One region of the Massilia sp. KIM genome, then DNA from elsewhere that is predicted to be linked to it. Evidence: predicted binding sites of a transcription regulator. Region 1 holds the regulator's gene; each other region holds the start of a gene.
The links. Region 1 encodes LexA, which represses DNA repair genes until DNA is damaged. Its sites were predicted from a motif close to ACTGTATNNNNATACAGT; they were not measured.
Positions count from the first base shown of each region.

Region 2: imuA (translesion DNA synthesis-associated protein ImuA) is a predicted target of LexA. The motif match lies at 1,594-1,611, and genes of this name have one in related genera.
Region 3: recA (recombinase RecA) is a predicted target of LexA. The motif match lies at 2,112-2,129, and genes of this name have one in related genera.

Region 1 is NZ_MVAD01000002.1:1,228,324-1,232,820, reverse strand. It holds gene rplI (50S ribosomal protein L9) at 1-443, opposite strand, end outside; gene rpsR (30S ribosomal protein S18) at 478-768, opposite strand; gene priB (primosomal replication protein N) at 799-1,089, opposite strand; gene rpsF (30S ribosomal protein S6) at 1,120-1,506, opposite strand; gene lexA (transcriptional repressor LexA) at 1,802-2,434, shown strand; gene B0920_RS20225 (tetratricopeptide repeat protein) at 2,902-3,624, opposite strand; gene B0920_RS20220 (cystathionine gamma-synthase family protein) at 3,743-4,497, opposite strand, start outside.
Region 2 is NZ_MVAD01000002.1:1,073,933-1,078,429, reverse strand. It holds gene B0920_RS19550 (DNA polymerase Y family protein) at 1-937, opposite strand, end outside; gene imuA (translesion DNA synthesis-associated protein ImuA) at 867-1,574, opposite strand; gene B0920_RS19540 (putative Na+/H+ antiporter) at 1,767-3,011, shown strand; gene B0920_RS19535 (DUF86 domain-containing protein) at 3,022-3,447, shown strand; gene B0920_RS19530 (sensor histidine kinase KdpD) at 3,620-4,497, shown strand, end outside.
Region 3 is NZ_MVAD01000002.1:223,759-228,255, forward strand. It holds gene B0920_RS15755 (sensor histidine kinase) at 1-1,282, opposite strand, end outside; gene B0920_RS15760 (response regulator transcription factor) at 1,279-2,001, opposite strand; gene recA (recombinase RecA) at 2,192-3,268, shown strand; gene recX (recombination regulator RecX) at 3,323-3,781, shown strand.

The sequences.
Region 1 (4,497 bases):
TCGCCCACGACGGCGACGGTGATTTCCGACACCACGTCGGTGTGCAGCGCGACGGCAACCGGGAATTCGCCGGTCGTCTTCAGCGGGCCGGTCGGCATGCGGACCTGGGCCTTCTCGACCGGGAAGCCTTGCTTGCTCAGGGCTTCGGCGATGTCGAAGTTGGTCACCGAACCGAACAGACGGCCGTCCACGCCCGCCTTCTGGGCGATGGTGACGGTCATGCCGCCCAGCTTGTCGCCTTGCGCCTGGGCTGCGGCCAGCTTCTCGGCAGCAGCTTTTTCCAGTTCAGCGCGCTTGGCTTCGAACTCGGCCACGGCAGCTTGGGTAGCGCGGCGGGCCATCTTTTGCGGGATCAGGAAGTTACGTGCGTAACCGTCCTTGACTTTCACCACGTCGCCCAGGTTGCCGACGTTGACCACTTTTTCCAACAGAATAACTTGCATGTTTTATCTCCAGGATATCTGACTGTGCCGACGATTAGGCGTTGTGCAGGTCGGTGTACGGCAGCAGCGCGAGGTAGCGTGCGCGCTTGATCGCGGTGTCGACCTGGCGCTGGTAGTGCGCCTTGGTGCCGGTCAGGCGTGCCGGCATGATCTTGCCGTTTTCCTGGACGAAGTCCTTCAGGGTGTCGATGTCCTTGTAGTCCACTTGCTCAACGCCGGCGGCGGTGAAGCGGCAGAACTTCTTGCGCTTGAACAGCGGGTTTTGCTGTTTGCGCTTCTCTTTGAGCTTAGCTTTGTTTTTGTCGAACTTTTTACCGAATGCCATTTTGAGGCTCCTGTATCTATCTAGTGCCGACTAGGCGGCTTGGAAATCAATGATGTGAAACACCAGGGCTTTGCTGTTGCGGTTTTTCCGTGCGAGGAATCCGGTGAACTGGTAGCTGGCGCCGAGTTCGGCGCTGCCGAACCTGCCCGAGATCTCCCCCGCGGCGAACGCGGGAATCTCGAACTCCACGAGTCTTGCGACACCGGCTTCTTCCTGCTGCCCCGAGTGCATCAGGATGGCGGACACGATGGGCACGCCGGCCGGGGTGTAACGCAGGACATCACGCTCGGCGATGGTCGCGACGAGCTGGAGCTGGTTCACTACCTGTTACTTCGAATTCCTGGGAAAAACTCAGGCAGCTGCGGCCGGAGCAGCGGCTGCTGCTTCTGCGCGGTGGCTCTTGGCTGCGTCTTCGCGCTGCACCGACTTCATCATCGGCGACGGTGCGGTTTCGGCCTTCTTCATCTTAACGGTCAGATGACGCAGGACGGCATCATTGAATTTGAATGCGGTTTCCAGCTCGACCAGGGTCTCGTTGTCGCACTCGATGTTCATGCAGATGTAGTGTGCCTTCGGCAGCTTCTGGATCTGGTAAGCCATCTGGCGACGGCCCCAGTCTTCCACGCGATGGATGTTACCGCCGCGGCTGGTCACCGTGGTCTTGTAACGCTCGATCATCGCCGGAACTTGCTCGCTCTGGTCCGGGTGGACGATAAAAACGATTTCATAATGACGCATGCAACACTCCTTGAGGACGTTTAAACAAATGCCCACCTCGGCGTCAAGACGAGTGTGGGAAGGGAAAGCCTTCGATTATAGCCTGAAAAATGGGCGAATGGGAAATGGAATCTTGGCCCGGAGGGGCTGGCGGCGGCTTCCGAAGGGCGCGTTTTGCGGGCAAACCACGCCGATCTGGGCTTCCTGGCCGCGATTGCACGGTTTTTTTACACTTTTCGTGCGTTTCCCCTTGCGCATAGCAGAATACTGTACAAAAATACAGTCTACTCCTACAACCATATGCCGTAAGACATCCATGCTCAAGCTCACTGCAAGGCAAGAACAGATCCTTAACCTGATCAAGGAAGCGATCGAGAACACCGGTTTCCCGCCGACACGCGCCGAGATCGCGGCCGAACTGGGCTTCAAGTCGGCCAATGCGGCCGAGGAGCATCTGCAGGCGCTGGCGCGCAAGGGCGCCATCGAAATCTCGCCGGGCACTTCGCGCGGCATCCGCCTGGTCGGCGCGACGGTCGAGCAGATCCCGATGCCGCCGCCGGCCATGATGATGTCCCTGCCCCTGGTCGGCCGCGTGGCCGCCGGCTCGCCTATCCTGGCCCAGGAGCACGTGGAAGCCACCTACAGCGTCGACGCCGCGATGTTCTCGGCCCGGCCTGACTTCCTGCTGAAGGTCAAGGGCTGGTCGATGCGCGACGCGGGCATCTGCGACGGCGACTTCCTGGCGGTGAAGAAGATCGACAGCGCCAAGAACGGGCAGATCGTGGTGGCGCGCCTGGGCGACGAGGTGACGGTCAAGCGTTATCGCAAGACGGGGGATACGGTGGAGCTCTTGCCGGAGAATCCGGACTTCAAGGTGATCCGCGTCGAACCGGGCGACGAGTTCGCGCTCGAGGGGCTGGCGGTGGGCTTGATGCGCAGCTGGCATTGAGCTGCGGCGCGGTGCCGTAACCCTGCGCTGCGAAGGCCGCTGCGGGTTGCTGTAACACTGCGCTGCGAATGCCACTGCGGGTTGCTGTAACACTGCGCTGCGAACTTGGATCCCCGCCTTCGCGGGGATGACGTTGGTTAAGTCAGGGAAGCGTTGGTGTGTGTGTGACTTCGGCCACGTACCCAAACACGTCGTCCCCGCGGAGGCGGGGACCCAAGTTTGCGCGAACCACCCCAAGCGTATTACTTGCCCTTCTCCGCCGCCGCATCCTTGATCATGGCATTGTGCTGCAACATATAGACCCCGGCCGCCGCCTTCCACGCCGCGAAACTTGGGTCCCGGCCTTCGCCGGGACGACGTTGGTTGAGGGTGCGGAGCACTCCGGCGAAGCGACTTCGGCCTCCGGCGCCAGCACGTCGTCCCGGCGCAGGCCGGGACCCAAGTTTGCCTGAACCACCCCCAGCGTATTACTTGCCCTTCTCCGCCGCCGCATTCTTGATCATGGCATTGTGCTGCAGCACGTAGGCCTCGGTCGCCGCCTTCCACGCCGCGAAGTCCGCCAGGATCAGCTTCGAGCTCACTTTCGCCTCCTCCGCGACGTTCTCTCGCACCCGTTCCAGGTGGGCCGCCGAGGCCTCGGTTTCCTGCTTGTTCATGAGCTTGGCGATATCCGCAGGAATCTTCTTGGTCAGCGGCGAATTCGCGTTCAGGTTGGTGACGAACTTGTTGTAGCAGTTCTGCCAGGTATTCACCGCCGCACCCACCCGGTCGATCTCTTCGTTGATCTTGGACATGGCCGGAATGCGCGGCGCCGGGCAACGGAATTCGCCCGACTTCAGGTCGGCGCCGTCATAGCCCTTGACCCAGTAATCGATGTCCGCGCGCCGCTCGACGCGCTGCTTCATCACGTCCAGCGAGGCAGCCGCCACCTTGTTGCCCTTGGCCGCCGCCTTGCGGAACAGCGCCTCGGCCTTGGCCTCGTCCACCTCCCCCGCCTCACCGTACCAGTACATCTGCCCCAGGTGCTGCTGGGCTTCCGGATTGCCCGCGTTGGCCAGCTTGGTGTAGAGCTTGAGCGCGGTCGCGTAATCCTTCTTCTCGAAGGCGGCGTGCGCGTCTTCGAGCTCGCCGGCGAAGGCCTGGGTGGACAGCAGCAGGGACAGGGTCAGGATGGAAAGCGAACGTTTCATGGGGTTGTCGTAAAAGGCCGATCGAACACCCATGATAGCGGTATTCCGCTGCTGCGCTCAACCGCCAAAACACAACGCCGGCATGAAGCCGGCCGCGTATTGACGAAGCGGATACGGCTCAGGCGTCGAGCGCCTGGCGGAAGTCCGCCAGCAGGTCGTCCGTGTCCTCGATCCCGACCGAGACCCGGATCAGGGACTCGGCGATGCCCATGCTGGCGCGGCGCTCCGGTCCCATCTCGAAGAAGATGGTGTGCGCCACCGGAATCACCAGGGTGCGGGTGTCGCCCAGGTTGCTGGCCGGGATGCCGAGCTTGAGCCGGTTCAGGTAATCGAAGCAGTCGATGCCGTCCTTGAGCTCGAAGGACATCAGCGAGCCCGCCGAACGGAACAGCTCCTTCGTGATCCCGTGCTGGGGATGCGAGGCGAGGCCCGGATAATGCACCGCCGCCACCCGCTCGTCGGCTTCCAGCATGGAGGCCAGCGCCAGCGCATTGGCGCTGGTGCGTTCCATGCGCAGGGCCAGGGTCTCGGCGCCGACCGCGATGTGGTGGGCCGCCTCCGGCCCCAGGGCCGCGCCGAAGTCGCGGAGGGCCTTGGCACGCAGCTGGGCCATGCCCTGGGCCTGGGCCGGCTGCTTGCGGAAGTTCGGGGCGATGTTCGGATAGGCGCTCCAGTCGAACAGGCCGGTGTCGGTCAGGGCGCCGCCCAGGGCGATGCCGTGGCCGCCGATCGACTTGGTCAGCGAGTTCACCACCAGGCCCGCGCCGACCGACTTCGGACGGAACAGATAGGGCGTGGTCATGGTGTTGTCCACTACGTAGAGGATGCCGCGCTCGCGGCACAGCTGGCCGATGCGCGCCAGGTCGGCCACCT
Region 2 (4,497 bases), 150 kb from region 1:
GGCGCTCCCTGAGCAGGCGCACCAGGTGCTCGTCGCGCCAGGTGGGTTCGGCCAGCGCCACCTCGAGCGCCGTGGGCGGGCGCGCCACCTTGCCGCGCTCGTGCTCGAGCAGCAGGCGGATGCGTTCGACCGCCAGCTGGCGCGCGCACAGCCAGCCGGTGAGCTGGAGCACCAGGTGGTGGGCGCCGGCCAGCAGCAGATCGGCCTGCTCGATGCGGTCGAACAGCTCCAGCCGCGCCTGGAAACGCTCGGGCGGCGCGATCCATTCGAACAGCTCGGGGTTCATGCCATAGGCGGCGTCGAGCATGTCGAGCAGCGCCCGCCCGCAGCGGCGCTGCAGGCCGGGGCGCGGCAGGCGGCGCAGCTCGTCCAGGCGCTGGCAGCCGATGCCCTCGAACCAGGCCGCGAAGGGCCGCGCCGGCGGCAGCAGGGCCACCGGCAGGCGGTCGAGGCGGCGGGTCATGCTTTCCATGCGCAGCGCGCGCCCGGCATTGCGGCGCGCCAGCAGCCAGGCCCCGCGCGCCGTGGGCGCGCAGCTGACGCAGGCGGAAAAACCCATCGCCGCCAGGTTCTCGCGCACCCGCCGGCACAGGCGGCGGATGCCGCCGAAGAGGCGCAGGCTGGCGCCGATGTCCAGCAGCAGCGTGGCTTCCTCGGCCTGGGCCACCTGCGGCGTGTACTGCAGCATGGCCATGGCCACCGCCTGCAGGGCCTCGGCCTCGCGCGCCGGCTCGCGCTCGTGCAGGCGCGCCTCGGGCATCAGCATCAGCACGCCGCCGCGGCGCATGCCGGGCCGCACACCGGCCGCGCGCGCGGCCGGCGAGATCGCCATCACGCGCTCGTGCTCGAGCACCACGCTGCCGGGGTCACTGGACCAGTTCGGGCTGAAGACCTCGAGCGGCAGCTGGGGCAAATACAGGCCGATCCACAAACGCATGGCGTTGCAACAGAGAAGGAGTGAGAGGCAGGAACAGCGGCTCGTCGCGCTGCGGTCCCCGGCGTTTGACGAAGTCGACGTTCATGCCACCCGCCGCCGGCCGCAGCGCCAGGCGCAGTGGCGCGGGCGATGCGTCTTGCGCCGCGGCCAGCGGACGGAGCATGAAAAACAGGGTTTCGCCGGCCTGCGCCGCCAGGTGCAGGCGGCGCAGGCTGTCGCCGCGCACATGGTTGGCCCAAAACAACAGTGCGCCGCAACTGCCGCTGCGCAACACCTGCTCGGCCGCCCACAGCGCGTCGGCGCTGCGGGTGGTGCGCAGCCACAACAGCAGCCCCGGATCGAGACCGAGCGCGGCCAGCGCCAGGGCCTGGGGCGGATGGGGCGGCTGCAGCAGCACGATGCGGCGTTCGGCGCATTCGGCCAGCGCCGGCTGCAGCAGGCGCATTTCGCCGATGCCGGGCTGTTGCAGGAGCAGGTCGATCAGGGTGCCGGTGGGCCAGCCTCCCCCGGGCAGCTGGGACGACAGGGCCGCGTGGCCGGTGTCGACGCAGCGCGCGCCGGAGCGCGCCAACTGGGAAGCCAGCCACAACGAAGGATGCAAAGCCTCCGGCGCGGCCATGGATGAGAGTCTTGACATGGTCGGGTCAGCGAAAAGTACTGTATAAACATACAGTAATCGCTAGGCCCGAGTTTGGCAAGGTCTATTCATTTTGAGCATACCAGTTTGGTTTTTGGTATTGATAAAACTTAAAGCCGCACAGGGTTCTGTACTTACCAAGCGCAAACGGAAAGATGGAATAATGCGGGCTCGTCTATTTACCTTCCTGCAATGACCGAGAACCCCGTCAACCTGATCGGCGCCATCCTGTTCGCCCTGGCCCTCGTCCACACCTTCTCCACCAAGGCCTTCGAGCACCTGGCCAGGCGCTATCCGCGCCACGCCGGCCTGTTCCACCTGCTGGGCGAGGTCGAGGTGGTGTTCGGCTTCTGGGCCTTCGTGCTGATCGTGGTGCTGGCCCTGATGGGCGGCGGCGCCTCGGCCATCGAGTACGTCGAGTCGCGCCAGTACACCGAACCGCTGTTCGTGTTCGTGGTCATGGTGATCGCCGCCTCGCGCCCGGTGCTGGACGCCGTGCGCAACCTGCTGCGCCTGCTGGCCCGGGTGGCGCCGGTGCGCACCGAGCTGGCCCTGTGCTGGCTGGGCCTGGCGCTGGTGCCGCTGTCCGGCTCCCTGATCACCGAACCGGCCGCCATGACCCTGGCGGCCCTGATGCTGGCGCCCGTCGTGTTCCGTCCCGATATGCCGGAATGGGCCAAGTACGCGGCCCTGGGCGCGCTCTTCGTCAACGTCTCGATCGGCGGCACCCTCACCTCCTATGCCGCGCCGCCGGTGCTGATGGTGGCCGGGGCCTGGGGCTGGGACAGCGCCTTCATGCTCGCCAACTTCGGCTGGCGCTCGGCGCTGGCGGTCGTCATCAACGCCAGCGCGGTCAGCTTCCTGCTGCGCCGCCATCTCGCGCCCCAGCCCGAGAGCCAGGCGGCGAGCGCCCCGCTGGCGGTGTCGCTGATCCACATCGCCTTCCTGGCCCTGGTGGTGGTGCTGGCCCACCACCCGGTGCTGTTCATCGGCCTGTTCCTGCTCTTCCTCGGCTATACCCAGGCCTACTCCCAGCACCAGGCGCCCCTGATCCTGAAGGAAGGCCTGCTGGTCGGCTTCTTCCTGGCCGGGCTGGTGGTGCTGGGCGGCATGCAGCAATGGTGGCTGCAGCCCCTGGTCTCCAGCCTGGGGCCGACCGCGATCTTCTTCGGTGCGCTCGGCCTGACCGCAATCACGGACAATGCAGCCTTGACCTACCTGGGTTCCCTGATCACCGGGCTGTCCGACCACGCCAAGTACATGCTGGTGGCCGGCGCGGTCTGCGGCGGCGGCCTGACCGTGATCGCCAACGCGCCCAACCCGGCCGGCGCGGCCCTGGTGCGCCAGGGCTTCGCCCACGGCTCGATCGGGGCCGTGGGCCTGTTTCTCGGCGCGCTGGCGCCCACCTGCGTGGCGGCGCTGCTGTTCCTGATCTAGAGGAGAGAACATGGACGACGACATCCTGATCGGCAAGGCCGGCGTCATCGAACGCTGCTGCCGCCGCGCCAGCGAGGAATACGACAAGGATCCCGCCACCTTCACCGACGACCTCACGCGCCAGGACGCGGCCACGCTCAACGTGATCCGCGCCTGGGAGGCGGCGATCGAGATGGGCGACTACGTAATCGGCACCGCCCGCCTCGGCCTGCCCCAGGACGAGCGCGAAGTCATCACCCTGCTGGCCGAGCATGGCTGGATCGGGGCGACGCTGGCCGAGGACCTCAAGCGCACCGGGGAATTCTGCCGCGCCGAATGGGATTACCAGGCCGCGCCCCTGCCCGCCCTGGTCACCATCATCAAGCGTGGGCTGGACGATTTCCGCGCCTATGCGCAAGCCCTGGTGGCGGGCAGCGCCCAGGCCGGGAGCGCCTGAGGGCAAGGCCGAGGCTACGCAGCGGACGCGCGGAAACAGCGCTTTCCAAAAGACAAGTCTACTGCGCGACATATTCTCGGGCGCCCACTACAATGGGATGCCCCTCAACGAACGTGCCGACCCAACGTTGCGCTCCGCTCAGTCCCTCTCCTCCACGTGTGCGCTGGCATGCGTGCTCATCGCGGCCCTGGGCATCCTGGGTTCGGCGACCGGCCTCGAGCACCTGACGGCCGTCATTCCAGGCTTGCCGAGGATGGTGCCCGCGACGGCGCTCCTGATCATGCTGCTCAGCCTGTCAACCCTCCTCCAGGCGCGGGGCCAGAGGGGCATCCTGCCGGCGATCGTCGTCGCCTTCTGCGCCACGCTGGTGCTGCTCGCCCACGCGGCCATGCACCTGCCCGCGGCGGCGCCCTGGGCGGCGGCCGACAGCGCCCCGCCACTGCCGGCGCCGTGGACCGCGTTCATGTTCCTGTCCCTCGGCGTGGCCCTGATCTGCAGCGCCACACGCCACCTGCTCCGCCAGGCCCAGTGGATCGCGCTCGCCGTCCTGCTGCTGGCCGTGCTGATTCTCATCGGCTACATCTTGCACGACACCTTCCTGTACAACCTGCTGCCGGCCCAAGGCACCTCGGTGCCCACCGCCTTCGCCTGCCTGCTCGCCGCGATCGGCGTGCTGGCGATCCACCCCGGCCAGGGCATCATGGCGGCCGTTTCCGGCCCCACGCCGGGCGCGCGGGCGGCGCGCCGCCTGCTGCTCGCCGCACTCTGCATGCCGGTGCTGCTCGGGGCGGCCAGCGGCATCGCCCTGAGCGCGGCCTGGGTCGACGTCGGGACGGTGGTCGCCCTCCTCGTCTGGGGGCTGTGCATCCTGATCGCCTACGCCGTCTGGTACTTCGCGCTGCAGCTGCACCGCATCGACCTGGCGCGCGCGATCGCCGAGAAGGAGCGCGAAGCCGCGCTGGCGCGCCTGCGCGAGGCCGACGCCCACAAGGACAACTTCCTCGCCCTGATCGCCCATGAACTGCGCAATCCGCTGGCGCCGATCCGCGC
Region 3 (4,497 bases), 1.0 Mb from region 1:
GCACGGTGACGCTGCCGCCGGCGGGGGTGTAGCGCAGCGCGTTGTCGATCAGGTTCGAGAGCAGCTCGCGCAGCATCATCGGATTGGCCGCGATGGTCACGTGCTCGTCGGGCGGCTCGTAGCCGAGGTCGATCTGGTGCGCGAACGAGGCCTGGACCCAGTCCTGCACCGTCTCGCGCGCCAGGCGCGACAGGTCGAGGGCGCCGAAGGTGAGGCCGCCGGACGGCTGGTTCTCGGCGCGCGCCAGCGCCAGCAGCTGATTGACCAGGCGGGTGGCCGATTCCGAGCTCTTGGCCACCTGCTCGAGCGAGCGGCGCACCTCGTCCGGGTCGACCTGGCGCAGGGCCAGCTCGGACTGCATGCGCATGCCGGCCAGCGGGGTCTTCATCTGGTGCGCGGCGTCGGCGATGAAGCGCTTCTGCATCTCGATGGTCTGGGCCAGGCGCTCGAGCATGTCGTTGAAGGAGCCGACCAGGGGCGAGATCTCTTCCGGCACCTGGCGCGGGTCGATCGGCGACAGGTCGTCCTGGGGCCGCGCGCGGATCCTTTCCTGCAGCACGGCCAGCGGGGTCAGGCCGCGCGACAGGGCGAACCAGACCAGGGCCAGGATCACCGGCAGGATGATGAACTGGGGCAGGATCACGCCCTTGATGATCTCGTTGGCCAGGTGGGCGCGCTTGTCCAGGGTCTCGGCCACCTGCACCAGGGCCAGGCCGGGCGCGTCGCGCGCGTCCTCGCGCTGGCGCAGCGGGTCGAGGCTGACGTAGGTGTAGGCGATGCGCAGGGGCGTGCCGTGCAGGCTGTCGTTGCGGAAGGCCACCTTGCCGGCGCGCGCCTCGTCGTCGCCGTTGCCGGCCTTCGGGCGCGGCAGGTCGCGGTCGCCGTCCAGGTGGTCGCCCTCGGGGCCGCTGATCTGGTAGTAGACGCTGTCGACGTCGTCGGCGCGCAGGATGTCGCGCGCGCCCGGGGCCAGCCTGGCCGCGATGCCGCTGCCGATCGGGCGCACCTGCTGGCTCAGCACCGTGACCCGGTCCTCGAGCGCATCGTCGAAGGGCTCGTTGGCGATCGACTTGGCGACCAGGTAGGTGATCGCGATGCTCATCGGCCACAGCAGCAGCAGCGGGGCTAGCATCCAGTCGAGGATCTCGCCGAACAGCGAGTGGCGGATGTTCTCGTCGGGTTCCGGATTGGGCGGCACGTAGAGCGGCTCGGCCAGCCCCGGAACGAAGGGCTGGGGCTCGGGCTCGGGCACGGGCGCGAGCCCGGCTTCGCGGTCGTTCACTTGCTGTCGGGCGTGGAGGAGGGAGCGGAAGAGGGAGCAGACTTCGGCGCCTCGCTGAACTTCTCGAGGCAGTAGCCGAGCCCGCGCACGGTGGCGATGCGCACCCCGCCGACCTCGATCTTCTTGCGCAGGCGGTGCACGTAGACCTCGATCGCGTTGTTCGAGACTTCCTCGCCCCACTCGCACAGGTGGTCGACCAGCTGTTCCTTCGACACCAGGCGGCCGCTGCGCGCCAGCAGCACTTCGAGCAGGCCCAGCTCGCGCGCCGACAGGTCGAGCATCTGGTCGTTGATGTAGGCGCTGCGGCCGACCTGGTCGTAGACCAGCGGGCCGTGGCGCACCACGGTCGGGCCGCCGCCGGCGCCGCGCCGGGTCAGGGCGCGCACCCGCGCCTCCAGCTCGGACAGGGCGAAGGGCTTGGCCATGTAGTCGTCGGCGCCCAGGTCCAGGCCCTCGACGCGCTGCTCGACCGAGTCGGCGGCGGTGAGGATCAGGACCGGCAGGTGGGACGAACGCGCGCGCAGGCGGCGCAGGACTTCGAGGCCGGACATCTTGGGCAGGCCGAGGTCGAGGATCAGGAGATCGAACTCCTGGGTCGACAGGGCGGTGTCGGCGTCCTGGCCATTTTTGACACAATCGATGGCGTAGCCGGACTGGCGCAGGGAACGCGTCAACCCGTCGGCAAGTACGCTATCATCTTCGGCGAGCAGAATTCGCATGGGACACCTCGTAAAACCGTTCAATTCTATACAGATTCGTATTGTGTTTGATTTACCGCAACAATGCGAGTCTCCACCACCACAGCACGCATTTTGTGCTTGCCAAAACCACTGGATTTTTATACAGTAGTAGCTCTTGATACGGGCGGTTCTGCCCCTACCTTGCCTACTCCACGATTGAAAGTACACCATGGACGACAAAAAAATTGCAGTAAACGCCGCTGAAAAGGGCAAAGCACTGGCAGCCGCCCTGGCGCAAATCGAAAAGCAGTTCGGCAAGGGCTCGGTCATGCGTATGGACGCCAATACGCCGGTCGAGGAGGTGCAGACTGTTTCCACCGGCTCGCTGGGCCTGGATATCGCGCTCGGCGTCGGTGGCCTGCCGCGCGGCCGTATCGTCGAAATCTACGGTCCGGAATCCTCGGGTAAAACCACCCTGACCCTGCAAACCATCGCCCAGATGCAAAAGCTGGGTGGCACTTGCGCCTTCATCGACGCCGAGCACGCGCTCGACGTGACCTACGCGCAAAAGCTGGGCATCAATCTGAGCGAACTGCTGATCTCGCAGCCGGACACCGGTGAACAGGCTCTGGAAATCACCGACGCCCTGGTGCGTTCGGGTTCGGTCGACCTGGTGGTCATCGACTCGGTGGCGGCGCTGACTCCGCGCGCCGAGATCGAAGGCGACATGGGCGATTCGCTGCCGGGCCTGCAGGCGCGACTGATGTCGCAGGCACTGCGCAAGCTGACCGCCTCGATCAACCGCACCAACACCCTGGTCATCTTCATCAACCAGATCCGCATGAAGATCGGCGTGATGTTCGGCAGCCCGGAAACCACCACCGGCGGTAACGCGCTGAAGTTCTACGCCTCGGTGCGTATGGACATCCGCCGTACCGGTTCGATCAAGTCGGGCGACGAGGTGATCGGTAACGAAACCAAGGTCAAGGTCGTCAAGAACAAGATCGCGCCGCCGTTCAAGGAAGCCCACTTCGACATCCTGTACGGAGAAGGCACTTCGCGCGAAGGCGAGATCCTGGACCTGGGCGCCGACAACAAGATCGTCGAGAAGTCGGGTTCCTGGTACAGCTACAACGGCGAGCGTATCGGCCAGGGCAAGGACAATGCCCGCCTGTTCCTGAAAGAGCGTCCGGCACTGGCACGCGAAATCGAGAACAAGGTCCGCGCCGCCCTGGGCGTGCGCGAGCTGCCGCCGGTCGCCGGCGAGGACGACGTTCGTCCGAACCTGAAGGCCGTCGGCGAGTAATGCGCTGGCGGCGCGCTCCGGCAGTCCATCGCCGGTCCGCGCCGCCACGGTCTTATGCCAGCACCTCCACTGAGCCTGAAAGCGCGCGCGCTGCGCTACCTGTCGCTGCGCGAGCATAGCCGGCTCGAGCTGGGCCGCAAGCTGGCCCGCTATGCCGAGGAGGGCGACGATGTCGAAGCCCTGCTCGATTTCCTAGAAAAGAACAACTGGCTGTCGCAGGAGCGTTTCGCCGAATCTCTGATTTACCGGAAGGCGGGCCGCTTCGGCAATAGTCGCGTCATGGCCGAACTACAAAGTCACGGAGTCAACGGCGAAGCGCTTGCCGAGATCAAGGCCGAACTGGCCGGTAGCGAGACCGCGCGTGCGCGCGAGGTCTGGCAGCGCAAGTTCGGCCGGGTCGCGGAAGATGCGGCGGAGCGGGCCAAGCAGATGCGTTTCCTGCTGCAGCGCGGCTTTTCCCAGCGCGCGGCGCGTGCAGCGATGCAGGGCAGTCCGGACGAGGACGAGATCTGAGCCCTGGCGATTGCCGGTTGCCGGTTGCCGGTCCGCGCTGACTGGAAGCGTCTGGCTGCGCTGGCTGGAAGCCTGTGGCTGAAATGAGCACCGACGAGGCGCCAGCATGGAGCGTCATCCCCGATATGTTTCGGCATATTCCTCAACGGGTGATGGCGCTGCATGCTGGCGCTTTTCTTTGCCAACCCAACCCCCTCGTGATCCCGGTCCCGGCACGCTCACTTCGCACCATCTCGGCCACGGACCCATGAACGTCGTCCCCGCGTAGGCGGGGACCCAAGTTCCATCGACCGTCCGCTAGGCCTTTGTAGCCGATCACAAAAAACCGCGCAATCCCGGCCATGGCACGCTCGCCTCGCACCATCTCGGCCACGGACACATGAACGTCGTCCCCGCGTAGGCGGGGACCCAAGTTTCACCGACTGTCCGTTAGCAACCTTCGTAGCCGATCACAAGAAACCGCGCAATCCCGGCCACGGCACGCTCGCCTCGCACCATCCGGCCACGGTCACAAGCACGTCGTCCCCGCGAAGGCGGGGACCCAAGTTCCATCGACCGCCCGTCAGCGGCTTTCGTAGCCGATCACAAAAAACCGCGCAATCCCGGCCACGGCACCCTCGCCACGCACCATCCGGCCACGGTCACAAGCACGTCGTCCCGCGTAGGCGGGGACCCAAGTTTCCTTGCAATTTTGTCAGCTTAGCCCGTCGCCACTC